4 regions of the Paenibacillus sp. FSL H8-0280 genome follow, and region 2 is predicted to be linked to each of the others. Evidence: predicted binding sites of a transcription regulator. Region 2 holds the regulator's gene; each other region holds the start of a gene.

The links. The regulator Rex, encoded in region 2, represses fermentation and respiration genes when NADH is low (regulators of the CRP and FNR family bind a similar motif). The targets are predictions, from matches to a motif close to TTGTGAAATATTTCACAA.
Region 1: a site for Rex is predicted at 1,949-1,966, ahead of nadA (quinolinate synthase NadA). Genes of this name have one in related genera too.
Region 3: a site for Rex is predicted at 1,616-1,633, ahead of MHI12_RS17400 (L-lactate dehydrogenase). Genes of this name have one in related genera too.
Region 4: a site for Rex is predicted at 1,889-1,906, ahead of pflB (formate C-acetyltransferase). Genes of this name have one in related genera too.

What each region holds. Positions count from the first base shown of each region.
Region 1 covers NZ_CP150296.1:64,502-68,725, forward strand. The annotation lists gene ftsH (ATP-dependent zinc metalloprotease FtsH) at 1-1,737, shown strand, start outside; gene nadA (quinolinate synthase NadA) at 2,038-2,976, shown strand; gene nadB (L-aspartate oxidase) at 3,012-4,224, shown strand, end outside.
Region 2 covers NZ_CP150296.1:4,332,038-4,336,261, reverse strand. The annotation lists gene dinG (ATP-dependent DNA helicase DinG) at 1-1,663, shown strand, start outside; gene MHI12_RS18875 (redox-sensing transcriptional repressor Rex) at 1,882-2,535, shown strand; gene MHI12_RS18870 (amidohydrolase) at 2,522-3,829, shown strand; gene MHI12_RS18865 (DUF5590 domain-containing protein) at 3,867-4,224, shown strand, end outside.
Region 3 covers NZ_CP150296.1:3,988,118-3,992,341, forward strand. The annotation lists gene MHI12_RS17395 (YCF48-related protein) at 93-1,370, opposite strand; gene MHI12_RS17400 (L-lactate dehydrogenase) at 1,707-2,636, shown strand; gene MHI12_RS17405 (hypothetical protein) at 2,813-4,021, opposite strand; gene MHI12_RS17410 (hypothetical protein) at 4,086-4,224, opposite strand, start outside.
Region 4 covers NZ_CP150296.1:4,516,720-4,520,943, forward strand. The annotation lists gene pflB (formate C-acetyltransferase) at 1-1,806, opposite strand, end outside; gene adhE (bifunctional acetaldehyde-CoA/alcohol dehydrogenase) at 2,597-4,224, opposite strand, start outside.

The DNA.
Region 1 (4,224 bases), 2.7 Mb from region 2:
TATCATCAGGAGCCAATGAAAGGTGACAGCATCTGGTTGACGTTGCTGACTTCCTTTATTCCTTTGATCATTATGTTCCTGCTGTTCTTCTTCCTGTTTAATCAGGCTCAAGGCGGCGGCGGTAAAGTAATGAACTTTGGTAAAAGCCGTGCTCGTCTCTACAACGAAGAGAAGAAGCGGGTTACATTTGAAGATGTTGCGGGTGCTGACGAAGAGAAACAGGAACTTGTTGAGGTTGTAGACTTCCTCAAGGACCCTCGTAAATTCGCAGCAGTAGGTGCACGGATTCCTAAGGGCGTATTGCTCGTAGGGCCTCCAGGTACCGGTAAAACATTGCTCGCTCGTGCCGTAGCCGGTGAAGCGGGTGTACCATTCTTCACTATTTCAGGTTCCGACTTCGTGGAAATGTTTGTCGGTGTCGGTGCATCACGTGTTCGTGATTTGTTTGAAAATGCGAAGAAAAATGCCCCATGTATCATCTTTATCGATGAGATTGATGCTGTAGGACGTCAGCGTGGTGCTGGTCTCGGTGGTGGTCACGATGAACGTGAACAGACACTCAACCAGTTGCTCGTTGAGATGGACGGATTCGGAGTTAATGAAGGTATTATCATCATAGCTGCAACGAACCGTGCAGATATTTTGGACCCTGCCTTGCTGCGTCCTGGACGTTTTGACCGTCAAATTACGGTTGACCGCCCTGATGTAAGAGGTCGTGAAGCTGTCCTGAAAGTACATTCCCGTAATAAACCACTGACCAAAGATGTGAAGATGGATATTATCGCGAAGCGTACAACAGGTTTCTCTGGTGCAGATCTGGAAAATCTCTTGAACGAAGCGGCATTGCTTGCAGCGCGTCGTAACCGTAAAGATATTTCCATGAAGGAAGTTGACGAAGCGATTGACCGTGTCATCGTTGGTACGGAGAAGAAAAGCCGTGTCATCAGTGATCGCGAGAAACGAATCGTTGCTTATCACGAAGCAGGTCATACCATTGTAGGATACTTCCTCGAACATGCTGATATGGTACATAAAGTGACCATTATTCCGCGCGGACGTGCGGGTGGATATGTAATCATGTTGCCAAAAGAAGACCGTATGCTGGTTACCAAGCAGGAATTGCTGGATAAAGTAACCGGACTTCTCGGGGGTCGTGTAGCTGAAGAATTGTTCATCGGAGAAATTGGTACTGGCGCATACAGTGACTTCCAGCAAGCGACAGGTATTGTTCGCAGCATGGTTATGGAATACGGTATGAGTGAGAAATTGGGACCTATGCAATTCGGAAGTTCACAAGGACAGGTATTCCTTGGTCGGGATATCGGTCATGAACAGAATTACTCGGATTCCATTGCTTACGAGATTGATCAGGAAATGCAACGCTTTATCAATGACTGTTATGAGAAGTGTAAGGACTTGCTTGTTAAACATTCAAAAGAGATGCACCTGATCGCTCAAACTTTGCTTGAGGTTGAGACTTTGGAAATGGATCAGATCAAGCAATTGATCGAAACAGGTTCTTTGACTCCAAAAGCAGAGAATGACAATGATGGTGAAGGCACACCAACTGAAGGCGGAGAGCCAATCATCGACACCATCGGTGATGTGCGTGTTCGTATTCAAGGTAAAGATGAAACGCCTGAGCCACCAGCCGGAGATATTCCAAACGAAGCTCCGAATCTGGAAAAGGGTAATAACAATAACCCGGATGATGGCGGAACGAAGCCAACGTCTTAATGCACAATACATCTGGCTATGATAGCAGGTGAAATCAAGAGAGCCCTCGGGGCTCTCTTTTTTTTATCCATTATTTTAAAAGAGGATAGATAAAGATAAACGGGAGTTAGATGGCGAACCAGTTAGCAAACAGGTGGTTACAGCGCTGTTCCGGGCCTTTTTCATTTATTGACAGAGTCGTGAACGTTGTGTAAATTAGTTGTTAAACCGCTTGTGATTCGTTTCTCAAGCGAAGATAACGACTTAGGTTAGCCCACGAAACAGCGCATGACGCTGTCCCGATAAAGGAGAGGATCACAGGTGGAAGCTCTGGCTTTAGAGCGCAAGGCTGAGATGAACCGCGAGCTGCGTGAGCGGCTTATGGTGTTGAAGAAGGAACGTAATGCCATTATTCTTGCCCATTATTATCAACGTGACGAAGTACAGGAGGTTGCCGACTTCCGTGGAGATTCGTTTCTGTTAGCCCAGAAGGCAGCACAGACAGATGCGGATGTGATCGTTTTCTGTGGTGTTCATTTTATGGGTGAAAGCGCTAAAATTCTTGCGCCAAATAAAACAGTTATTATCCCGGACGAACGTGCGGGCTGCCCAATGGCAGATATGGTGAATGTGGATGGACTACGTAAATTGAAAGCACAACATCCTAATGCCAAGGTGGTTACGTATATCAATTCCTCGGCTGAGATCAAAGCAGAGACTGACATCTGTTGTACATCAGCGAACGCAGTCCGGGTTATTCAATCGGTGGATTCCGACGAAATTATCTGGGTACCGGATAAAAACCTGGGACATTATGTGCAGCAGCATACAGACAAGAAAATGATTATCTGGGAAGGTTACTGCAACACTCACGATATGCTTACAGTCAAAGATGTGGTGGAGATGAGAGCTAAGCATCCAAATGCAGAGTTTGTTGTCCATCCAGAGTGTCGCCCTGAGGTTGTAGAAATGGGTGATTTTGTAGGCAGCACAACAGCTATCCTGGAGTATTGCAAAAATTCATCAGCGAAGGAATTTATCGTAGGTACCGAAGATGGTACAGGATATCAGCTTCGTCTGGATAGTCCGGATAAACAGTTCCATTTTGCTACCAAGTTCCTCGTATGTCCCAACATGAAGGTGAACAACTTGAAGAAACTGGTGAAATGCCTGGAAACGATGAAGCCGCAAATCTACGTGCCACCGGCCGTTGCCGACAAAGCCAGAGAATCACTAGAGCGTATGTTGTTGGTAAAATAGGATGCGCTACTCTTGCTCCAAGACAGGTGAATAACATGATACCGCAATATTTAGTTGATTTTGATCTGTCTGCGCTACCCATGGTAGAGACGGATGTACTGGTTATAGGCTCAGGGATTGCTGGTTTGTTTACTGCCATTAAGGCAAGTGAACAACAACGTGTATTAATGATCACGAAGAAGTCATTACTTGAAAGTAACACCAGATATGCGCAGGGAGGCATCGCTGCGGTTATTGCTGAGGATGATTCACCTGCTTACCACTTGCAGGACACACTTGTAGCAGGAGCGGGCTTATGCCGCTCCGAAGCGGTAGAGGTATTGGTGAATGAGGGTCCGGACGGAGTGAAGGAACTGATTCGTTTGGGTACTTTATTTGATCTGGAGAACGGCGAGTTGGCGTTGACGCAGGAAGGTGCGCATAGCCACCGCCGTATTTTGCATGCCAACGGAGATGCAACAGGATATGAGATTGTACGTGCGCTTGCGGTCGAAGTGAATGAACATCCCGGGATTGAAGTATGGGATGAGCATTTTGTTGTTGACCTGATTACAGATCGAGATCGAGGGGAATGCATTGGCGCTCTGGTTCAGAAGGATGACGGATCGCAAGTGTTCGTGAAGGCACAGGCCACTGTGCTCTGCTCTGGTGGGGCAGGACAACTGTACCGATACACGACGAATCCGGATGTAGCTACTGCCGATGGTGTAGCCATGGCCTACCGGGCTGGTGCTATCGTGCGTGATATGGAGTTTATCCAATTCCACCCCACCTCTCTATGTTACCCGGGAGCCCCGCGTTTCCTTGTGTCAGAAGCCGTACGCGGCGAAGGAGCATATTTGCGCAATGTGAAGGGCGAACGATTCATGGATCGTTATCATGCCCAGCTTGAACTGGCCCCACGCGATATCGTGGCACGAGCGATTGTTAGTGAGATGGAGTCCACCAACAGTACCTTTGTGTATTTGGACATTACGCATGAACAGCCAGAGATGATCAAGCATCGGTTCCCTACCATATATGAGACTTGTATGCGTTATGGATTAGACATGACAACGGATTGGATTCCCGTTGCACCTGCTGCCCATTACATGATGGGTGGAGTGAAAACGGATTTAAGTGGAGAGAGCAGTATCTCCCGATTATTTGCTTGTGGCGAGGTGTCTTCTACAGGAGTGCATGGAGCTAACCGCCTGGCAAGCAACTCATTATCAGAAGCTATTGTATTTGGGCGGAGAATTGTTGATC
Region 2 (4,224 bases):
ACGCGGAGGGGACTTCTGGGAGACGGTACAGAGCGAATCCGAATCATGTCTGGGAAGATCCTGTCCATGGTTCCGTAAATGTTTCTACCATCGTGCCAAACATGAAGCAGGGTTGTCTGATATCGTAATCACCAATCACTCCAAATTATTTACGGATGTGAAAGCCGCGCATCAGCTGCTGCCAGCCTATGAGAGTCTTGTAATCGATGAGGCACATCATCTGGAGGATGTCGCTGGTAAACATCTTGGAATGCATATGAAATATTTCACCTTGGTTCATACACTGACCCGCCTGTTTAAAGACAGTCGTAATGGTCAGCTGCCTATGCTTCGGTCGCAGTTATCCGGGCATGAAAATTCGGTGCAATGGGGCTCCATGGTGGATCAGATGTTCCCGCTCGCTCTTGAAGTTAAGGAGCTGTGGGATCGTATGAGCGATGCCTTGTTTGGTCTGTTGCCTGAACGAAGTGATGCTTCACCGGGAGAGACGGGGCAATTTTCACTGCGTCTGAAAGCATCTCAGAAACCTGCAAAATGGCAGGAGTTGCAGGATCTGGAGAACCAGATCTATGTGACTCTGGGCGATTTGGTTCGCAAAGGGGACAAATTGCTGCTTGAGGTGAAAGAAGATCAGGATGATTATCAATCGGATAGTCTGATCACGGACATCACAGGACTGCTGAAAGATCTGACCACATTGAAGGAAAATTTACGTTTCTTCATGCGTATGGATGACGCCAAAACGGTGTACTGGATGGAAGCCAGCGGCCAATTCCGCAGCAAATCTCTCCAGCTGTATGCCGTACCTGTAGATGTCAGTGCACAACTTAAGGATTTGTTTTTTGACAAAAAGAAAAGTGTTGTGCTTACATCGGCTACGCTCTCCGTAGATAAGTCATTCCAGTTCATGATTGAACAGCTTGGCTTGCAGGAAGCCGCCGAGAACAATAGGCTGTTAACGTCTATGTTGCCATCACCTTTCAATTATCGCGATCAGGCACTTCTGGTGATTCCGCGTGATTTCCCAAGTGTGAAGGGAAGTGTGGGTGATGCGCACTTTGTCAATATGCTGGTGCAATCACTCGCAGAGACGGCAATTGCTACGCGTGGACGCATGATGGTTCTGTTTACTTCATACAAGATGTTGCGACAGGTCTATGATCCGCTGAAAGAAGCTCTGTCTGGCAACGACATCTCGTTGCTTGGGCAAGGCGTTGATAGTGGAAGTCGTTCCAAATTGACTCGCAGGTTCCAAGATGCCAAAGCTACGGTACTTCTGGGCACAAGCAGCTTCTGGGAGGGTGTAGATATCCCTGGAGAGGCGCTAACCTGTCTCGCTATTGTGCGATTGCCTTTCCAGCCACCGAATCATCCGTTGGTGGAAGCCAAGAGTGAGTTGCTTCAGGAACAGAAGAAAAATCCGTTCATGAAACTGTCCGTGCCGCAAGCGGTCATTCGTTTCAAGCAGGGATTTGGCCGATTGGTGCGTACAGCGCAGGACAGAGGAATTGTCATTGTTTATGATACACGTGTGATTGAAGCGTACTATGGCAAATTCTTTTTATATTCATTACCAGGTCCCAAAATGGAGCATATGCTCACGGAGCAGATGGTTCCACGAATCACCGAGTGGTTGGAAAAACCTGCTAATGAACAAAAATAATGGTTGTTTTGTTCGTTATATCATTGCATGACACTATCGTTTGGCGTTAAACTTTATTAGATATTTCCATATCCGATTAAAGCAGTTGCACGTAAGAACTTATAACCTAAATTACAAGGAGCATTCTGTATAAAATGTCACGTTTATCTTTGAGTTTATACAGAATGCTCATCTTTTCATCTATTATTTAATCGTGGCCTTGGTAAGGGGGAGCAAGAATGAAATCGGATAAAATTTCGGAAGCGGTGGTACGACGTCTGCCTGTTTACTTGCGTTATTTGAGCGAGTTGCATCAGCGTGAGGTGGCTACGGTTTCTTCTCAAGAGCTTGGACAGAGGCTGGATCTGAATCCGGCCCAAATTCGTAAAGACTTGGCTTACTTCGGTGATTTTGGTCGTAAAGGGATCGGGTATGATGTATCCTATTTGATCGAGAAAATTCGTCACATTCTCAAAATTGATCAGCAAATTAATGTAGCTCTGGTAGGCGCGGGTAACCTCGGACAGGCCTTGTCCAACTACAACGCATATCTGAAAGACAACATGAAGATTGTTGCTGTATTTGATGCATATGGACCGAAGATTGGTAGTCAAATCAACAGTTTGACGGTAAAACCAATGGATGAATTGACGGAAGCGGTTAAAACGGAAAACATCCGCATCGGTATTATCACGGTTCCGGATACAGAAGCCCAAAATGTAGCGGATCAGCTTATTGAATCCGGAATCGAAGCGATCCTTAATTTTGCACCAACCATTCTAAAAACACCGCCGCATATCCGCATTCACCATGCTGACTTTACAACGGATCTGCTTAGTTTGGCCTATTACTTGGAGACTGGAAAGGACGACGAGGAAGATGACAACAAATAGATGGGTAATTCACAACGGCAAATTTGCCGTTAATGAAGGCGGCACAACATGGAACGTGGTTCAAGGATACATGGTTGTTGAGGATGACAAGATTGTGCATATTGGTGAGACATTGCCGGATGAAGACAAAAATTGTACCAAAGTGGATGGAAAAGGACTGTTCTTCCTGCCGGGTCTGATCAATACGCATGGTCATGCAGCGATGTCGTTGCTCAGAGGGCACGGAGACGATCTTGCATTGCAAGTATGGTTGCAGGAAAAAATGTGGCCGATGGAAGCGAAAATGACTTCAGAAGACGTATATTGGGGAACTTCGCTATCAGTGCTTGAAATGTTGAAAGGCGGAACTACAGCTTTCCTGGACATGTACGATCACATGGATCAAGTTGCCAAAGTTGTGGAGCAATCCGGCGTTAGAGCAGCACTGGCACGTGGTGTAATCGGGCTGTGCTCGGAAGAAGAGCAATTGCGGAAGCTGGAGGAGTCGGCTGCGTTTGCGCGTGAGTGGAATGGACAGGCAGATGGTCGCATTACAACCGTAATCTCGCCACACGCACCATATACATGCCCTCCTGACTACATAGAGAAGCTTGTGCAGGTCGCGAACGACCTAAACCTTCCTCTTCATACACATATGTCGGAAACGCTTCGTGAAGTCGAGCAGAACGTGGCTGATTATGGACTGCGTCCTGTAGCACATCTGGAAAAACTGGGCTTTTTCTCTCGTCCATCCCTGGTTGCACATGCGGTGCATCTGAATGACGAAGAGATTGAGATTCTGGCCCGTCATGATGTGGCTGTATCCCATAACCCGGGAAGTAACCTGAAACTCGCTTCCGGTGTTGCGCGGGTACCTGCGTTGCTGAAAGCAGGAGTTACCGTGTCACTCGGAACAGACGGACCGGCAAGCAACAACAACCTGGATATGTTCGAGGAAATGAGACTGGCTGCATTGATCCACAAAGGTGTATCTGGTGACCCGACGGCAGTGCCAGCAGGCGAAGCGTTATTACTCGGAACGTCATACGGTGCCAAATCCATCTTCTTGAACAATACCGGAGCACTCCAGGTCGGCATGAAGGCTGACTTTATCGCCTTGGACATTGAACAGGCACATTTCTATCCACATACAGACCTGATCTCACATACAATCTACTCGGCTTCTGCCAAAGATGTTGAGCACGTATGGGTGGATGGAAAACAAGTGGTGAAACATGGCGAATGTCTGACGCTGGATGAAGAACGCATTTTGCGTGAGTCTCAATTGGCATTTGATGGTCTGCTTGCTCGTTAATTGCAGGACAGCATCATAGGGAAAGGAAGTTCGGCTTTTGAAGAAAAAAAAGAAGTGGATATGGATTTCGCTGCTTGCACTGGTTCTGATTCTGTTTGGACTTCAGCGTTATTACGTCTATGTCACTCAGGACCAGCGCAAGGAAGAAGCGCTCGCTATACAAGCAGCACAGGAGCAACTGGGCATTACATCCTATGATGAATTGCGCAAGTACATCTGGGGAGACAAAGAAGGCTCTGACAACATCTACTGGACCCTGATCGGCAAAAACAAGGATAACCAGGATGTTATGGTCTGGGTTAAGTTCGACGCAAACAATCAACCGGCTAAGGGTGCAAACGCTGTACACAGTGAGCTACTGCAAAATGGTATGTCCGAAGCGCAGATACGCAATC
Region 3 (4,224 bases), 340 kb from region 2:
TTGTGATTTATTTCACAAATCAAGCAAAAAAGAAAAGGAACCCTTAGGCTCCTCTCCTTTCTCCTATCTATTCACATCGATAACACTCTACTTTAGAGTACTTTCCAATGTCCACCGCCATCTACTGTTTGCAATAACAACGATCTTTTGGCATCTGTATTTTCAACCAATATCCAGCCAAGCTTGGGGGTAACCATCTGCATCTTCACAATTTCCGGATAATCTTCGAGAATTTTCTCCAGTACACTGCTTGCAGGAAGAGCGCTCCACGTTTTGCCCGCATCCTTGGTGTGGTAGGTTATGCCCTTTTGCATCGCCCAACCTTCCGATGCGTTCAGAAATACCGGTGAAAGGTTACGATTCGGACCCGTTTGTTTGTTTAAAGTGAAATTGGACAGCTTCCAGCTCTTTCCGCCATCGGTGGTAAAAAATCCATTGAATGTCGTGCTCTCCCCTTTAGAACAGGACATTGACATCCAGGCTGATTGCGCTTCACGTCCAAAAAATTGTGGTGAACTAACACTGAAATTCCCACACCCGTTGAATTTGTTTCGATCAAAGAAAGATGGTCCAGTATCCCAGTTCTCTCCACCGTCTGATGTTACATACAGCTTCGGTGTACCGAACTCAAGCGCTGTTAAGAAACCATGCTTTGGATCCGAGAAAGTCATCCCCGTGGTGTACCCACGTTTGGAAATCTCTTCTGCTTCCTGTTTGCCGTCTTCATTACTCGATGACATGCGGTTCCAGGTGATTCCACCGTCCTCGGTAAAGTAGAGTTTCTTCTCCTGTTTACCAATAGCGGTATCGACCGTAGTGAGAATCCAGCCTTTTTCAGGAGATACAAATGAGATCGCAGTCACTTTATCCGTCTTGGACAGAGAAGACAGACTCCATGTTACGCCCCCATTGTTGGTGCGAAGCACCATGGTATCTGTTCCACCCATGCCTTCACGAACAATCCAACCGTGCGCACGATCTACAAAATAAATGCTTTGTCCATATTTAGGGTTAGCCGGAAATTGTACATTTTCCGAAGGTGAAATATTGGTCCAGGTCTTTCCCTGATCCTGAGTGTAGTACAGGCGCAGCGCATTCCTCGTCACACCCCACGCCAATCCTCCGTTGTCATTGAGCAACTGAAAATCGGTCAAACGGGTCTGTATTTGGTACTTGGCCATATCTGCAGATTCTGTACTGTTCACAGGGGGAACGACAGTTAACGTCTGCCCTGTATTCCCGGCGTCCTCCTGCTGCTGCGGAGGTTCTGCTACCGGAGGTTGATCTGAGTCGGTGCATGCAGCCAATACAGCTGCTATACCTATAGACAGCAATGCTGTCTGCGCGATTTTAATCCATTGCGAACGCAAGTGGGTTCCACCTCTCTCATCCAATATACAGGCGCGCATGCCTGTCCTATGGCGTTTTATTTACGATTCATCAGAATCCACTGCTCCTATTCTACCACAAACCTTATGTAAAAGGCTCATTGCCCACTCATGGTCGGCCCGCTCCCTTTTTCCAGCTCATACTCTGGGCTATAGGTCGCACACATATTACCATTAATTTTATCCTAAACTGTTTTTCGACGGAATAATTGGTAAAAAGACATGAAATGTGAACTATTTTATAGACAACACTCGCTTTATATTCTCTAATCCCTTAATATGGATGGGAGTATAACCCAAAAAGGAGAGGATATGAACATGACAAATAGTGCAGCTCTGAAACCAAGTCGTGTCGTGATTGTAGGCATGGGTGCGGTGGGAACAACAACGGGATACACGCTAATGTTGAGACAGCGTTCGTCCGAGTTGGTATTTGTGGATGTGAATCATGATAAAGCAACCGGCGAAATGCTGGATATGAACCACGGTCTTCCATTTACGGGAGGCGTGAAAGTATGGGCTGGCGATTATTCCGACTGCAAAGATGCAGATATCATTATTATTACAGCCGGTGCTTCCCAGAAGCCGGGCGAAACTCGGATTGATCTGCTGAAGAAAAATGCAAGCATTTTCAAAGATATTATTGAGCGCATTACTGAAGTGAATTCTCATGGTATTTTACTGATTGCAACCAATCCTGTAGATATTTTGTCCTATACTTCATGGAAACAAAGCGGATGGCCTGCTTCCCGTGTCATCGGTTCAGGTACATTGCTCGATAGCGCACGTTTCCGTTACCTGATTGGTAAAAATAAAGGGATCGACCCGCGTAGTATTCACGCACACATTATTGGTGAGCATGGAGATTCCGAAGTACCGGTATGGAGCCTGGCTAACGTTGCAGGAACAGATCTGGAATTGGATGAAGAAACACAACAGGATATCTTCGACCGCACCAAAAATGCAGCGTATGAGATTATTAATGCCAAAGGCGCGACTTCCTATGCAATCGCCCTTGCTCTGGACCGCATTGTAGCTGCAATTCTCGGCAACGAAGGCTCCGTTCTGAACGTATCCACGTACCTTGAAGACTACAATGGTGTATCGGATGTTTATCTGGGTGTTCCATGTGTCGTAGATCGCAACGGTGTGCGCGAAATTCTACCTCTTCCACTGAATGAATCCGAGAAAGTGGCTTTCCAGGCATCTGCTAACAAATTAAAAGAACAAATCGCTGGATTGGAATAATCCAAGTATAAAAAATAACCACCTGTATTCCTGTATTAAGGAGTACTCAGGTGGTTATTAGCTTTCTAAATTTCATTCAGTTTACATAACATTTGTTCCGTTAATATTTATCTTTGAACATTTTTTAATTCAAAATTTTGAATCATTCGATGTCGATCGTTACAGTGTATTACTAATTACCAACTCTCCGTTACTCTAAATACCACATCAACTGTGTTCGAGCCTGGACCACCAATATTCGATACGGCTAAAGTTACAACCTGATTTTCCGGAAGAGTGAAATCCAAAAGTTCTGAAGAAGCCAATATTTTGGTATTCCCTGCTCCCCCTCCTGTAATGCCTTGAAACACCACTTCTCCACCTGTAATTGTTGTAGAGGTATTGTTGACTAGCAGTGCGGTCTCGCTATCAGGAATAATCGTTGTAGCTGTGGGATAATTAACAAAAGTTCCATTTAACGTCCCTCCCACAAGCACTTGGTAACTTAGATCTACGGATGAAATAACATTAATTTCTTCCAAATTCACCTGTACCGAATTCGTTCTAGCCGAACCCGCTGGAAACACAGCTTTTCTTGTAAATGAAATGACGGGTGTTAATGTTGATGTAACATTTGTTATTCTTCTTCTTTCGGAAGTGACTCTATAGGTTGGTTCATATTTTCCGATAATACTATATTGTCTTCCACCCACAAATATACTATAAGCAACACCGGTTCCATTATTGGCGACTTGCGCTCTTAAGGGAAGATTTGGATCAACAAAGCTTGTTTGACCTGTTGGGGAGAATCGATGAACGGTAACTACCTCTTGGGCTAACGTTACGGGATCAGGGATAACCACTCTAAATTCGATCACTCCGTAACCATACCATGTAAACACAATTTGGTATATATTTCCTTTTGATAAGTTTAGTGTAGCTCCGCTTGGTCCTGTCCCGTTTAATGGATCTACATTCCATAAGCTTTGAGGAACTGTCGTATCAACTCCTGCTCTACGTACGGTTACAAATACCGTAGTACTGTTCACTCCAAAAAAGGCTCCGTTTTGAGTATCAAATAATCCCCATTGTGCCACTTGGTTACCTATGGGCAGAGAAGGAATCCGTACGCCTATCCCCGCCTCTCCTGCATATCCCGGTTCATATCGTCCTCGCAATACACTTTCTAAAACGGCCGAATCTACGCCACTGGCAGTGTTGCTCAAATTATACTCAGTCGCGTTATTTGTAACCGTGCCAGCCCCAGTAGTCGTAACTGCATCTCTAAGGATCGATAGACCATACACAGAGGTTAGCTCCACAATTGGAGTTTTTTGTGCTACACGCAACTCATCGAATTGCGAACTGACATTTGGTCCAATATTGGAGATGATAATATCTGACAATGTTTCTCCTCCTTTGCAGAAAGAGGGAGAAGAAGTGAATATTCTTCTCCCCGCTTTTTATTGACTACCATTCTTCAGTGACACTAAAGGTTGCGGTGACAGAATTCGTACCACCACTTAAGTTAGCTACAGCCAGCGTGACAAATTCAGTGTCTGGTAATTGAAAATCCAATAATGACGCAGAAGCTAAAATTCTGGCACTG
Region 4 (4,224 bases), 180 kb from region 2:
CAGAACGGATTGTGTTGGCACTGCGTTACGGTAAGCTTTGTGCTTGCGAATCATGCCCATGAAGTTCTCGACCAGTTCAACAGCAATGCTGTCTACGCTGTCTTCATTGTTACCGTAACAAGGGAAGTCTCCTTCGATTTCGAAATCAACAGCGATGCCTTGTTCGTTACGAATTGGTTTTACTTTGGCATATTTGATTGCACTCAGTGAATCTGCTGTAACCGATAGACCAGCGATACCACAAGCCATCGTGCGTACAATATCACGGTCATGTAATGCCATTTCGATACGCTCATAGCTGTATTTATCGTGCATGTAGTGAATGACGTTAAGGGTGTTCATATACAGCTTCGCGAGCCACTCCATCATTGGTTTGAAGCGTTTCATAACCTCATTGTAATCCAGCACTTCGCTAGTGATGGCAGGATACTCAGGTCCAACTTGTGCTCCGGATTTCTCGTCACGACCACCGTTGATCGCATACAGGAGAGCTTTTGCCAGGTTGGCACGAGCGCCGAAGAATTGCATTTGTTTCCCGATCTTCATAGCCGACACACAGCATGCAATACCGTAATCGTCACCGTAGATTGGACGCATCAGATCATCATTCTCATACTGTATTGAGCTGGTTTCGATGGATACTTTACTGCAATAATCTTTGAAAGCTTCTGGAAGTTTCGTGGACCAGAGAACAGTCAGGTTCGGTTCTGGTGCAGGACCCAAGTTGTGCAGTGTATGCAGGAAACGGAAGCTGTTTTTGGTTACGCGTGTTTCACCATTCACTGACATACCACCGATGGACTCAGTCACCCATGTTGGATCTCCACTGAACAGTTCGTTGTAATCCGGTGTACGCAGGAATTTGACAATCCGCAGTTTCATTACAAAATGGTCAACCAATTCCTGAGCCTGTTCTTCGGACAAAATCCCTTCTTGCAGGTCACGTTCAATGTAGATATCCAGGAAAGAAGATACACGTCCGAGTGACATCGCAGCACCGTTCTGTTCTTTGATCGCAGCCAGATAACCGAAGTACAACCATTGGAATGCTTCTTTTGCTGTTGTCGCTGGCAGGGAAATATCGAACCCGTGCATATCGCCCAATTGTTTCAATTCTTGCAATGCACGAATCTGTTCAGACAATTCTTCCCGCAGACGAATGACATCTTCATCAATAACATCAACTTCGAGTGCATTCAATTCACCTTTTTTGTTACGAATCAGGAAGTCTACCCCGTACAAAGCTACACGACGATAGTCACCGATGATCCGGCCACGGCCGTAAGCATCTGGCAGACCTGTAATAATTCCTGCTTTACGGGCTGCACGCATGTCGGAAGTATAAGCATCGAATACACCCTGGTTATGTGTTTTGCGAATGTTTGTAAATATATCAATGACGCCCTGTGGCATTTCAAAGCCATATGCCTCACATGCGTCAATCATCATGCGAATTCCGCCTGTTGGTTGAATGGAACGTTTGAACGGAGCATCGGTCTGAACGCCGACAATCTGCTCTTTAGATTGATCCAGATAACCGGGTTGGTGAGAAACAATAGTTCCTGGTGTGTTAACGTCAACGTCAAGGACACCGCCGTTATCACGTTCTTTTTTGGTCAGATCAGATACGATCTCCCACAATTCTTTAGTATTCTGGGTTGCACCTGCGAGGAACGCTTCATCACCGTAATACGGAGACAAGTTGTGTGCCAGAAAATCATTCACATCTACGGATTTGGTCCATGTTCCTTTGGTAAAGTTTCTCCAGCCTGTTTGTTGTTTGACATCTTTTTCAATCACCGACATCGTAATCCCTCCACTAATTTGGATTTCTGGACACATAACATCTTGCTTCATTCGTAGCATTGTGTGCCCAGAGCCGCGATTAATGTGAATTGTTTCACATAAACCGGAACATGTTCTCTCTACTTGGGAACCGGAACCGCGGTATGAATGTTTTTCTTACATTTTCAGTATACGACTTGGCGCTTTCATCATCTGTGATTTTTGTCACAAAGTCAGTGAACTAACTCACTCCACCTGCGCTTTGTCCCATTGAACCCGGTAAATTCACACTTAGCCACTGCGCGGGCAGAACAACTTCCGATCGCTGTTATCCCCGGATTTTTTCAATTTTATTTTTCCAAAGGGGAAAATCCGGGGATAAAGGCGAACGCTCCGCTTCTTCAGTTTTTTCTGCCCTCTCCGTTATTGTGTGAACATTTGGCTCAAACGGCCACATCACGAATTCCGTGCCACCTCTTTAGAACCCTTTTCTCCTCTGCGCTCGGAGCAAAACAAATCTTAAAATAAATCCTGAAAAACAGATGCTCGCTCTTCTGTTTTTCTGCCCTCTCCGTTATTGTGTGAACATCTGGCTCAAACAGCCAGAGCGCGAATTCCATTACTACCTCTATAGAACCCGTTGTTCCTCTATGCTCGGAGCAAAATAAATCTTAGAATAAATCCTGAAAAACAGATGCTCGCTCTTCTGTTTTTCTGCCCTTTTCTTTATTGTGTGAAAGACGGCAATCGGGGCTCCCCTCTCGGGGAACCCTGATCTTCTTGCCGTAAGGCACGCTTCATTCTAAGTTTATTATTCAAACTTTCCGTAGAAAGCGTTGCGGTATACATCAGCCAGTTCAGTTACCAGCGGCAACTTCGGATTGGCGGTTGTACATTGGTCTTCGAAGGCACGGTCAGCCAGATAATCGACATGTGCTTCAAAGTCTTTGGCATCAAATCCGATTTCCTGGAACGATTCTTCAATACCCAATGTTTTGTTCAGTTTGCGAATCGCATTGATGAGACTGGTTACGCCTTCTTCTGTCGTACGAGCAGGCAATCCCAAGATACGGGCGATTTCGGCATACCGCTCATCCGCAACAAAGTGCGAATATTTCGGGAACGATGCAAATTTGGTCGGTTTTTTCGCGTTGTAACGAATGACGTGTGGCATAAGAATCGCATTGGTGCGTCCGTGTGCGGTGTGGTACTGACCGCCCCATTTGTGCGCCAAGCTGTGGTTAATGCCCAGGAATGCGTTGGCAAATGCCATACCGGCAATTGTGGAAGCATTATGCATTTTCTCACGTGCCAGTTTGTCACCTTGCAGTGCAGATTGCTCCAGGTATTGGAACACCAGTTGGATTGCTTTGATCGCAAGTCCATCTGTGTAATCATTTGCCATAACAGACACATATGCTTCAATCGCGTGAGTCAGTACGTCCATACCTGTATCGGCAACGGCTGTTCTCGGCAGGGAGTATACGAACTCCGGATCAACAATCGCTACGTCTGGTGTTAGCTCATAGTCGGCCAATGGATATTTGGTGTTGCCTTGATTTTTGTCCGTGATAACCGCGAACGATGTCACTTCAGAACCTGTACCTGATGTGGTTGGGATCGCTACAAATTTCGCTTTTACGCCGAGACGTGGATATTTGTAGATCCGTTTGCGGATATCCATGAATTTCTGTTTCAAATCGTTGAAGTCCGTGTCTGGATATTCATAGAACAACCACATGGCTTTGGCAGCATCCATCGGTGATCCACCGCCAAGTGCGATAATGCAGTCTGGTTGGAAGCGGCGCATCATTTCGGTTCCGCGGTCTACCGTTGTTGTGGATGGATCTGGCTCAACATCGGAGAACACTTCGATTGCTACCGGCATTTGGCGTTGACGCAGATAGTGTTCTACCTTTTCAACATATCCAAGTTTCACCATCATGGCATCCGTAATAATCGCCACACGTGTGATGTCAGGCATTTTGGCAAGATACTGTGTTGCCCCTTTTTCGAAGTAGACTTTGTTTGGCACTTTGAACCATTGCATATTCACGGTACGGCGAGCCACCCTTTTCACATTGATTAAGTTCACAGCGGTTACGTTGGAAGAAGTCGAGTTACGTCCGTATGATCCGCATCCCAGTGTCAATGAAGGCATGTTTGTGTTGTAGATATCCCCGATGGCACCGTGTGTGGATGGTGAGTTCACAATAATCCGTCCAGTTTGCAGACGATCTGCGAACTTGCCAATCACTTCTTCATTTGTGGAGTGGATAACCGAGGAGTGACCCATGCCGCCAAAAGCAACCACTTCTGCTGCACGTTCAATTCCCTCTGCTGCCGTTTTAACTTTGTAACAAGCCAGTACCGGGCTTAATTTCTCAGCCGACAATGGGAATTTGGTACCTACCCCTTCAATCTCGGCCACGAGAATTT